DNA from 2 places in the Bacillus sp. FAU20 genome. Region 2 is predicted to be linked to the other one. Evidence: a T-box and tRNA genes for the amino acid it is inferred to sense, from the RefSeq annotation. Region 2 holds a T-box; the other holds one or more tRNA genes.

Evidence for each region. A T-box is a leader RNA that pairs with one kind of tRNA and senses whether it is charged. The one in region 2 lies ahead of alaS (alanine--tRNA ligase), so its partner is inferred to be a tRNA-Ala.
Region 1: it encodes a tRNA-Ala, which carries the amino acid that the T-box ahead of alaS (alanine--tRNA ligase) is inferred to sense. The anticodon was not compared.

The regions. Positions count from the first base shown of each region.
Region 1 covers NZ_JBVYHY010000024.1:185,777-191,462, forward strand. The annotation lists rRNA gene AC0OM3_RS21300 (23S ribosomal RNA) at 1-1,699, shown strand, start outside; rRNA gene rrf (5S ribosomal RNA) at 1,801-1,916, shown strand; tRNA gene AC0OM3_RS21310 (tRNA-Val) at 1,921-1,996, shown strand; tRNA gene AC0OM3_RS21315 (tRNA-Thr) at 2,001-2,076, shown strand; tRNA gene AC0OM3_RS21320 (tRNA-His) at 2,086-2,161, shown strand; tRNA gene AC0OM3_RS21325 (tRNA-Leu) at 2,184-2,264, shown strand; tRNA gene AC0OM3_RS21330 (tRNA-Gly) at 2,294-2,368, shown strand; tRNA gene AC0OM3_RS21335 (tRNA-Leu) at 2,385-2,473, shown strand; tRNA gene AC0OM3_RS21340 (tRNA-Arg) at 2,477-2,550, shown strand; tRNA gene AC0OM3_RS21345 (tRNA-Pro) at 2,561-2,634, shown strand; tRNA gene AC0OM3_RS21350 (tRNA-Ala) at 2,651-2,723, shown strand; tRNA gene AC0OM3_RS21355 (tRNA-Met) at 2,745-2,821, shown strand; tRNA gene AC0OM3_RS21360 (tRNA-Ile) at 2,826-2,902, shown strand; tRNA gene AC0OM3_RS21365 (tRNA-Ser) at 2,920-3,012, shown strand; tRNA gene AC0OM3_RS21370 (tRNA-Met) at 3,040-3,116, shown strand; tRNA gene AC0OM3_RS21375 (tRNA-Asp) at 3,120-3,195, shown strand; tRNA gene AC0OM3_RS21380 (tRNA-Phe) at 3,208-3,283, shown strand; tRNA gene AC0OM3_RS21385 (tRNA-Thr) at 3,298-3,373, shown strand; tRNA gene AC0OM3_RS21390 (tRNA-Lys) at 3,384-3,459, shown strand; tRNA gene AC0OM3_RS21395 (tRNA-Gly) at 3,473-3,543, shown strand; tRNA gene AC0OM3_RS21400 (tRNA-Ile) at 3,554-3,630, shown strand; tRNA gene AC0OM3_RS21405 (tRNA-Asn) at 3,638-3,712, shown strand; tRNA gene AC0OM3_RS21410 (tRNA-Ser) at 3,720-3,810, shown strand; tRNA gene AC0OM3_RS21415 (tRNA-Glu) at 3,816-3,887, shown strand; partial or broken gene AC0OM3_RS21420 (IS4 family transposase) at 3,985-4,161, opposite strand; gene AC0OM3_RS21425 (L-lactate dehydrogenase) at 4,648-5,592, shown strand.
Region 2 covers NZ_JBVYHY010000003.1:267,895-273,580, reverse strand. The annotation lists gene AC0OM3_RS01650 (DUF1292 domain-containing protein) at 1-258, opposite strand, end outside; gene ruvX (Holliday junction resolvase RuvX) at 271-684, opposite strand; gene AC0OM3_RS01640 (IreB family regulatory phosphoprotein) at 688-954, opposite strand; gene alaS (alanine--tRNA ligase) at 1,031-3,673, opposite strand; T-box leader at 3,714-3,933, opposite strand; gene AC0OM3_RS01630 (PH domain-containing protein) at 4,173-4,517, shown strand; gene AC0OM3_RS01625 (AI-2E family transporter) at 4,562-5,629, opposite strand.

The sequences.
Region 1 (5,686 bases), on a different contig from region 2:
TATCAGTGGTAGGGGAGCGTTCTAAGGACAGTGAAGTCAGACCGGAAGGACTGGTGGAGTGCTTAGAAGTGAGAATGCCGGTATGAGTAGCGAAAGACGGGTGAGAATCCCGTCCACCGAATGCCTAAGGTTTCCTGAGGAAGGCTCGTCCGCTCAGGGTTAGTCAGGACCTAAGCCGAGGCCGACAGGCGTAGGCGATGGACAACAGGTTGATATTCCTGTACCACCTCTTTATCGTTTGAGCAATGGAGGGACGCAGAAGGATAGAAGAAGCGTGCGATTGGTTGTGCACGTCCAAGCAGTTAGGCTGATAAGTAGGCAAATCCGCTTATCGTGAAGGCTGAGCTGTGATGGGAAAGCTCCTTATGGAGCGAAGTCTTTGATTCCCCGCTGCCAAGAAAAGCTTCTAGCGAGATAAAAGGTGCCTGTACCGCAAACCGACACAGGTAGGCGAGGAGAGAATCCTAAGGTGTGCGAGAGAACTCTGGTTAAGGAACTCGGCAAAATGACCCCGTAACTTCGGGAGAAGGGGTGCTTTCTTAACGGAAAGCCGCAGTGAATAGGCCCAAGCGACTGTTTAGCAAAAACACAGCTCTCTGCGAAGCCGTAAGGCGAAGTATAGGGGGTGACACCTGCCCGGTGCTGGAAGGTTAAGGAGAGGGGTTAGCGTAAGCGAAGCTCTGAACTGAAGCCCCAGTAAACGGCGGCCGTAACTATAACGGTCCTAAGGTAGCGAAATTCCTTGTCGGGTAAGTTCCGACCCGCACGAAAGGTGTAACGATTTGGGCACTGTCTCAACCAGAGACTCGGTGAAATTATAGTACCTGTGAAGATGCAGGTTACCCGCGACAGGACGGAAAGACCCCGTGGAGCTTTACTGTAGCCTGATATTGAATTTTGGTACAGTTTGTACAGGATAGGCGGGAGCCATTGAAACCGGAGCGCTAGCTTCGGTGGAGGCGCTGGTGGGATACCGCCCTGACTGTATTGAAATTCTAACCTACGGGTCTTATCGACCCGGGAGACAGTGTCAGGTGGGCAGTTTGACTGGGGCGGTCGCCTCCTAAAGTGTAACGGAGGCGCCCAAAGGTTCCCTCAGAATGGTTGGAAATCATTCGTAGAGTGCAAAGGCATAAGGGAGCTTGACTGCGAGACCTACAAGTCGAGCAGGGACGAAAGTCGGGCTTAGTGATCCGGTGGTTCCGCATGGAAGGGCCATCGCTCAACGGATAAAAGCTACCCCGGGGATAACAGGCTTATCTCCCCCAAGAGTCCACATCGACGGGGAGGTTTGGCACCTCGATGTCGGCTCATCGCATCCTGGGGCTGTAGTCGGTCCCAAGGGTTGGGCTGTTCGCCCATTAAAGCGGTACGCGAGCTGGGTTCAGAACGTCGTGAGACAGTTCGGTCCCTATCCGTCGTGGGCGTAGGAAATTTGAGAGGAGCTGTCCTTAGTACGAGAGGACCGGGATGGACGCACCGCTGGTGTACCAGTTGTTCTGCCAAGGGCATAGCTGGGTAGCTATGTGCGGAAGGGATAAGTGCTGAAAGCATCTAAGCATGAAGCCCCCCTCAAGATGAGATTTCCCATAGCGTAAGCTAGTAAGATCCCTGAAAGATGATCAGGTTGATAGGTTCGAGGTGGAAGCATGGTGACATGTGGAGCTGACGAATACTAATAGATCGAGGACTTAACCATATAATATGTAGCAATGTTATCTAGTTTTGAAAGAATATAAAAAACTTGTTGACTTTCAAAAGTAAATGAGTTATAATAATTCTTGTCTTAAATGAATACAGTCTGGTAATGATGGCAGAGAGGTCACACCCGTTCCCATACCGAACACGGAAGTTAAGCTCTCTAGCGCCGATGGTAGTTGGGACCTTGTCCCTGTGAGAGTAGGACGTTGCCAGGCAAATGGAGGATTAGCTCAGCTGGGAGAGCACCTGCCTTACAAGCAGGGGGTCGGCGGTTCGATCCCGTCATCCTCCACCATTTAGCCGACTTAGCTCAATTGGTAGAGCAACTGACTTGTAATCAGTAGGTTGGGGGTTCAAGTCCTCTAGTCGGCACCAGAAATCATGGCGGTTGTGGCGAAGTGGTTAACGCACCGGATTGTGGCTCCGGCATTCGTGGGTTCGATTCCCATCAGTCGCCCCATTTTTCTTAAATAAATTAATATGCGGGTGTGGCGGAATTGGCAGACGCACCAGACTTAGGATCTGGCGCCTTTGGCGTGGGGGTTCGACTCCCTTCACCCGCACTTTTAATTAAATAACTCATACATGTCTTGCGGAAGTAGTTCAGTGGTAGAATACAACCTTGCCAAGGTTGGGGTCGCGGGTTCGAATCCCGTCTTCCGCTCCAATTTTCAATATGACATGCCGGGGTGGCGGAACAGGCAGACGCACAGGACTTAAAATCCTGCGGTGGGTGACCACCGTGCGGGTTCGACCCCCGCCCTCGGCACCATATGCGCCCGTAGCTCAATTGGATAGAGCGTTTGACTACGGATCAAGAGGTTAGGGGTTCGACTCCTCTCGGGCGCGCTTTTATTAACGGGAAGTGGCTCAGCTTGGTAGAGCACCTGGTTTGGGACCAGGGGGTCGCAGGTTCAAATCCTGTCTTCCCGATATTCCAAAAAAACATGGGGCCTTAGCTCAGCTGGGAGAGCGCCTGCCTTGCACGCAGGAGGTCAGCGGTTCGATCCCGCTAGGCTCCACTTATCTTAAATATCATTTATGGCGGTGTAGCTCAGCTGGCTAGAGCGTACGGTTCATACCCGTGAGGTCGGGGGTTCGATCCCCTCCGCCGCTACCATAAAGGACCTTTAGCTCAGCTGGTTAGAGCAGACGGCTCATAACCGTCCGGTCGTAGGTTCGAGTCCTACAAGGTCCACCATTAGACGTATATATCTCGGAGGTATACCCAAGTTCGGCTGAAGGGATCGGTCTTGAAAACCGACAGGCGGCGAGAGTCGCGCGGGGGTTCGAATCCCTCTACCTCCTCCATTTTTTCTAAAGTAAATATTTTATCATCGCGGGGTGGAGCAGCACGGTAGCTCGTCGGGCTCATAACCCGAAGGTCGCAGGTTCAAATCCTGTCCCCGCAACCAAATGGTCCCGTGGTGTAGTGGTTAACATGCCTGCCTGTCACGCAGGAGATCGCCGGTTCGACCCCGGTCGGGACCGCCATTTTTACATAAAGGCTCGGTAGCTCAGTCGGTAGAGCAGAGGACTGAAAATCCTCGTGTCGGCGGTTCGATTCCGTCCCGAGCCACCATTTTGAAGTCGCAAGCCGACTTAGCTCAATTGGTAGAGCAACTGACTTGTAATCAGTAGGTTGGGGGTTCAAGTCCTCTAGTCGGCACCACTTTCAAAATGAGCCATTAGCTCAGTTGGTAGAGCATCTGACTTTTAATCAGAGGGTCGAAGGTTCGAGTCCTTCATGGCTCACCATTTACAATTTAATGCGGGTGTAGTTTAGTGGTAAAACAAGAGCCTTCCAAGCTCTGGTCGAGAGTTCGATTCTCTTCACCCGCTTTTCAATTATGGGCCTATAGCTCAGCTGGTTAGAGCGCACGCCTGATAAGCGTGAGGTCGATGGTTCGAGTCCATTTAGGCCCACCATAATTGTTCCGCAGTAGCTCAGTGGTAGAGCTATCGGCTGTTAACCGATCGGTCGTAGGTTCGAGTCCTACCTGCGGAGCCATATTTATAGAGAAGTACCCAAGTGGCTCAAGGGGCTCCCCTGCTAAGGGAGTAGATCGCGAACGCGGTGCGAGGGTTCGAATCCCTTCTTCTCTGCCAGAACTGGCCCGTTGGTCAAGTGGTTAAGACACCGCCCTTTCACGGCGGTAACACGGGTTCGAATCCCGTACGGGTCATACTAAAAGAGATAGCATAATCTGCTATCTCTTTTTTGTTGTGTAAAAGTGGACTTTGGATACTCTGCTTTTTTAGGCAATAGAAGAAATATGAAGTATGGGCTGTTGCAGTTGGGTATATAGAGCCGTAAATACAATAATGTTGTTTATTTGGCCTGTATGAATATGAAGGAACTATCTATCTAACAAATGATACCTCAAGTTGAACTTTTACCCCAGCTGTATGGCTGTAGCCTCCTACACTTGGAGAAACCGATGAAAATACATCCGGGAGCTACTGTGGAAAATAAATAATATATAGAAGAAGCTGCTTTCTCTCAATAGGTGTGACCTACTGAAGACAGCTTTTTTATGTTGTCATTATTGTCGAGTTTTGTCGGTAAGCCGATATATTGCAAAAATCGCTGATATAATTTGAGTTACGGTCGATAAATTTTAATAATCGCTGATATATTTGGAGTTACGGTCCATATATTCTAAAAATCGCCGATATAATTTCACTTACCGACAAAAACCACAAGAAAATCCCTTTCACAATCTAAAGAAAACGCCTCCATTGAAATGGATTCCACACCTATTCCAATAACTTTACATCATATGTGAAAAAGTTCACAAATAGGTCATAATTTGTGAAGTAATTCACAATAATACGTGCTACAATATGAATGTAAAGAAGTTAAACAACATTAAATTAGTATTTTAATTAATTACTTAAACAATCATAAAAAATAGATGTGAACAATAGAGAGGGGAAATTACCATGAAAAAAGGTATCAATCGTGTAGTATTAGTAGGAACAGGAGCTGTAGGTTGTAGTTATGCTTACTCAATGATCAACCAAGGTGTAGCTGAAGAATTCGTATTAGTAGATGTTAATGAAGCAAAAGCAGAAGGGGAAGCAATGGACTTAAGCCATGCGGTACCATTCTCTCCATCACCAACAAAAGTTTGGAGCGGTAGCTATGCAGATTGTAAAGATGCAGATTTAGTAGTTATCACTGCTGGATTACCACAAAAGCCAGGTGAAACTCGTTTAGACCTAGTTGAGAAAAATACAAAGATCTTTAAACAAATCGTTCGCGGTATTATGGATAGCGGATTCGATGGAATCTTCTTAATCGCAACTAACCCAGTTGATATTTTAACTTACGTAACTTGGAAAGAATCTGGTCTACCAAAAGAGCGCGTAATTGGTTCTGGTACTACTTTAGACTCTGCTCGTTTCCGTTACATGTTAGGTGACTACTTAAATGTAGATCCACGTAACGTTCATGCTTACATCGTTGGTGAACACGGTGACACTGAACTTCCAGTATGGAGCCATGCTACTATCGGTGTACAAAAACTAGAAACAATTTTAGCTAATAACGAACAGTACAAACAAGAAGACTTAGATAAAATCTTTGAAAATGTACGTGATGCAGCTTACCATATCATCGAGCGTAAAGGTGCAACTTACTACGGAATCGGTATGTCACTACTTCGTGTAACTAAAGCAATCTTAAACAACGAGAACAGCGTATTAACTGTATCTGCATACCTTGAAGGTCAATACGATGAGAAAGATGCTTACGTAGGTGTTCCAGCTGTAATTAACCGTGAAGGTGTACGTGAAATCGTAGAGCTTGAGTTAAATGAAGAAGAAAAAGCGAAATTCGCTCATTCTGTAAAAGTATTAAAAGAAACAATGGCACCAGTACTATAATAATTACTAAATAATTCAGAGGTGGGAAACTGCTTCTTACCTCTGAACTTATATAATTTAATATAAATTCCTTTTCCGGTTTCCCTTGTATATC
Region 2 (5,686 bases):
AGCTAGAGTGTTGAACATTTCTTGTACCATTTCCCACTCTTCTTCAGATTCGATTGGAAGTAAAGTTCCGCCCTCTTCTTCATTTTGCTCATAGGCCATTGCATCATAAATTTGGTCTCCATCTTCGTCTACTTCACCGATTGGGGAGAAGACTACGTATGATTTTTTGCCAAATTTTTCAGCATCAAAAGTGAAAATAATTTCACATAAATGTTCGTTACCTTTTTCGTCTACAATTGTAATTTGATTTTCTTCCATTTTGGTCACCTCTTATTTACTATCTAAAAATCCTTGTAAGATTACGACTGCAGCCATCTTATCAATTACTTGCTTTCGCTTCTTACGGCTTACATCGGCTGAAATGAGCAGACGTTCCGCTGCCATCGTTGACAAACGCTCGTCCCACATTACAACGTCTAATTGTAACAGTTCTCGTAGGTTTTCTGCAAATTGTTGGCATGCTTCACCACGCGGGCCAATTGTACCATTCATATTTTTAGGTAAACCTACTACTATCTTGTCCACATCATACTGTTTTACTAACTCAGAAATGCGGTCAAAACCAAATTGACCTCGTTCTTCGTTAATCTTGATTGTTTCAAGTCCTTGTGCTGTCCAGCCCATTTCGTCACTAATTGCAACTCCGACTGTTTTTGTACCTACATCTAAACCTAATATCCGCATAAATTACTCCTCACGATGATGTTTCAAGTAAGACTTCACAAGCTCTTCGATTAATTCATCACGTTCAAGCTTGCGAATGATGCTTCGTGCATCTTTATGGCGAGGTATGTATGCTGGGTCTCCACTTAATAAATAACCGACGATTTGGTTAATCGGATTATAGCCTTTTTCTTGAAGTGCATCATACACAGTTAAAAGTACATCATTTACATGGACACTCTGTTTTTCATCTTGAATGCTAAACTTCATTGTTTTATCAAAACCGTCCATTTCAAGCACCTCACTTATATAGTAAGTATAGGGAGAAGAACTTCTCCTCTCCCTACCATTGTACACTACTATCTCTTTATTTTGAAACAGATTTAACGTACTCTTGTACAAATGCTAAAGCTTCCTCAACTTGCGCTGGGTTTTTACCGCCCGCTTGTGCCATATCAGGACGACCACCACCGCCACCGCCACAACGAGAAGCTACTTCTTTCACAAGTTTACCAGCATGGTATCCTTGGCTAATTAAATCTTTCGTTACGCCAGCTAAGATGTTTACTTTGTCATCATTTACAGACGCTAATACGACAACTGCAGATTGTAATTTATTTTTTAGGTCATCCATCATCGTACGTAAGTTGTTCATATCTGCAACATTTACTTTTGCCGCTAATACGTTTACGCCATCAACTGTCATTACAGAATCAGTTAAGTTTCCAGCTTCAATATTGCTTAATTTCGCAGCGAGAGATTCATTTTCTTTTTGCAGTTGTTTCACTTCAGCAAATAGACCATCAACTCTTGTTAAAATATCTTTCGGATTTGTTTTCATTTTTCCTGCTGCTTCTTTTAATAAACCTACTTGATCGTTCATTAATTCGTATGCAGACTTACCAGTTACTGCTTCAATACGACGAGTTCCTGCACCGATACCAGACTCAGCAACGATTTTGAAAATACCGATAGAAGCTGTATTATCAACGTGACAACCACCACAAAGCTCTAAGCTGTAATCGCCAACTTGTACAACGCGTACAACATCACCGTATTTTTCACCGAATAATGCCATTGCACCCATTTCTTTCGCTTCTTCGATTGCTTTTTGAGAAATCTCAACATCAATACTTTCCCAAATTTTCTCGTTTACGATACGCTCAATTTTTTCTAATTCGTCAGCTTGTACTTGACCGAAGTGAGAGAAGTCAAAGCGTAAACGTTCAGAAGTTACAAGAGAACCTGCTTGGTTAACGTGCGTTCCAAGTACATCTTTTAATGCTTGGTGTAGTAAGTGAGTTGCTGTATGGTTTTTCACAACGCTACCACGGTTTTTCGTATCGATAATAGCTTTCACAGCTGCATCTTTCGTTAATGTACCTTCTTCAACAACAACTTTGTGCAAGTTTTGACCGTTTGGTGCTTTTTGTACGTCTTTTACAAGAACTTTCACACCGTCAGCTAGAAGGTAACCACGGTCTGCAATTTGTCCGCCGCTCTCAGCATAGAATGGTGTTACATCAAGCATTAATTGTCCTTCTTCACCAGCTTGTAAGCTGTCTGTGTATTCGCCGTTTTTCACAAGTGCAACAACGTTACTTTCTGTTGCAACTGTACCGTAACCAACGAACTCACTCGCTACTTTCACTTCTCCAAGGACACCGCCTTGAACTTGCATAGAATCAACGTCTTGACGAGCAGCACGTGCGCGCTCACGTTGTTTTTCCATTTCATTTTCAAAGCCTTCTTGATCAACTGTCATACCAGCTTCTTCTGCATATTCTTCTGTTAGTTCAATTGGGAAACCGTATGTGTCATATAGACGGAACGCATCTACTCCAGAAATAACAGTTGTTTTTTCTTCTTTTGCTTTTGCGATAACTTCAGCTAAAATTGCTTCACCATCATGAAGTGTTTCGTGGAAACGCTCTTCTTCATTTTTCACAACTTTTGCGATGAAATCTTTCTTTTCAAGTACTTCTGGATAGAAGTCTTTCATTACTTCTCCAACAACCGTTACTAATTCAAACATGAATGGACGGTTGATGTTTAATTTCTTAGAGTAACGAACAGCACGGCGTAATAAACGACGTAATACATAACCACGGCCTTCGTTAGATGGAAGAGCGCCGTCACCAACAGCGAATGTTACTGTACGGATATGGTCAGCGATTACTTTAAACGCCATATCTTTTTCTAAGTCACCATTGCGATATTTCTCACCAGAAATTGTTTCTGTTGCACCAATCATCGGCATGAATAAGTCTGTGTCAAAGTTTGTAGGTACATCTTGAACGATAGATGTCATACGCTCTAGACCCATCCCTGTATCGATGTTTTTCTTAGGAAGCGGTGTATATGAACCGTCTGGGTTATGGTTAAATTGAGAGAATACAAGGTTCCATACTTCTAAGTAACGCTCGTTTTCTCCGCCTGGATATAATTCTGGGTCACTAAAGTCATTACCGTAAGCTTCTCCGCGGTCATAGAAAATCTCTGTATTCGGTCCACTTGGTCCTTCACCGATATCCCAGAAGTTTTCTTCTAAACGGATGATACGCTCTTTTGGAACGCCCATTTTCTCATTCCAAATTTTGAATGCTTCTTCATCTTCTGGATGGATTGTAACTGATAGTAATTCTTTATCGAATCCGATCCATTTGTCGCTCGTTAAGAATTCCCAAGCCCAAGTAATTGCTTCTTCTTTAAAGTAATCACCGATTGAGAAGTTTCCTAACATTTCAAAGAATGTATGGTGACGAGCTGTTTTCCCTACGTTTTCAATATCGTTTGTACGAATTGATTTTTGAGCATTTGTAATACGTGGATTTTGTGGGATTACACGTCCATCAAAATATTTTTTTAATGTGGCTACACCACTATTAATCCATAGAAGAGATGGATCTTCATGTGGAACTAGTGATGCACTAGGTTCTACTGCATGTCCTTTTTCTTGGAAAAAGTCTAAAAACATTTGACGAATTTGTGCGCCTGTTAGTTGTTTCATTATATTTTCCTCCTTAAATATAAAAAACTCCCGTCCCTATAAAAGGGACGAGAGTTAACTCGCGATACCACCCTAATTATGAATTGATTACATTAACAATCAATTCATCACCTCATGGTGCCGTAACGTGGCAAGACGGCAGTGATTAGCTGCTCTCAGGATTAGCTTTCTGTTACCCTTCATTTAAAGCTTCTTTCAGCCATATGGAAGCTTCTCTCTATAAATGGACTGTAACGTACTTGTTCCGTCATTGATTTAATGTATTATATGACTAAATATAATAGAATTCTCTTAAGTTTGTCAATGTAGATAATCATTTATATTGTATTAATTGCTTATTAATCATAGCTATTCTACTATTCATTCTTAACAGCCTTTTCATATATTATGCGTTTATTAACAAATCGGAATCTCCTTATAAGAATGGTTTATAAAAATTCTAAATATTACTTTTTTGCTATAATTAAATTATTGTTAATAAAATAAAGGAGCGATTACAATGACAACCTTACTTAGCAAAGCTAAAAACATATTAGCGACTGACGAAACGATATTATTTTACGCAGCATGTTCATTAGACATATTTATTTATCGTTCCGTCGCAAGGCCAGGATTGCTAATTTTAACGAACAAAAGGCTATTCTTTTATGGGCCAGATGTAAGTAAGAATCCAATATTTGAAGAGTACTCTTTCGCAAAAATTTCTAATTTAAAAGAACAAAAGCGTCTTTTCAACAATCAAATTATATTTATGTATGATAGCGAATGGAAAAAAATAAAACATATTCAAACAAATGATGTGAGCTCCCTCGTTCAAAAAATACACGAGCAACTTTCTAAATAAATATATGATTAGCCCTCTATTTCTTACATAGAGGGCTTCTATACTTACACATCTTCTTTTTTCAAGAGCGGTCTCACATGAACAATGACAGTGCGAATAACTGCTAAAATCGGAACCGATATTAGCAATCCTACAATCCCAGCTACCTCTCCCCCAACTAGTAAGGCAAGCATAATAATAACGGGATGCATACGAAGTGACTTACCAACGATGTAAGGCGATAAAATGTTACTCTCCACAAATTGCAAAATCGCAATCGTGATCCCCGCCTTAATAAGTAAACTCGTTGATACTGTTGCTGCAATCATTAAGGTCGGGATCGCTCCTAAAATAGGACCGAAGTACGGGATTATATCCGTTACCCCAATAATAATGCCAAGCAATAATGGATATTTCATACCGATAAACCAAAAAGAAAGAGCTGATACTCCCCCTAATACTAAACAAACAAATAACTGTCCTCGAATATAACTTCCAAGTGACTTATCAATTTCTTTCGCAAGCATTTGCCCCGTACCTCGCCATTTACTTGGGACTAGTTTCCAAAAGATATGATAAAACTCACCATAATCTTTTAATATGTAAAATACAATGAACGGTATTAAGAAAATAATGAGCAATGAATCGAGTACACCACGAGCTGTACTCATCACTTTATTTAAAAGCGCTTGAATCTTCGTTTCCACACCCACAAAAAGTTGTTTCACCTTTTCATGAATGAACGAAGGGAAATTCGCTGTTTGTTCTGTAACGCCATCCATCCACGAATCGTACATCTTTGTAAACTGGGGAAATTGTTCATTAATCTCTTGTAACTGTTTAATAACGACTGGTGTTCCTTTATAAATCCCATAACCAATTCCGCCAAAGAAAAGGATATAAATGAGCAAAATGGCAAGTGTACGGGGCATCCCTTCCTTATGAATTTTTTCAATTAAAGGGTGCAATAAATACGCAATAAAACACGCGATAAGAAACGGCGTAATCGCTACTTTAAATACAAAAATAATCGGTGCCCATAGCGGCTTAATTTTTAAAAAGACGAGCAGACAAAGAAAAACAAGTAACAATAATCCTAAACGATATATCCAAATGATTTTAAGATTCTTCACATGAAAAACCTCCTCCACCTTTATTTTGAAAATAAATGGGGTAGGTTATGTGCGAAA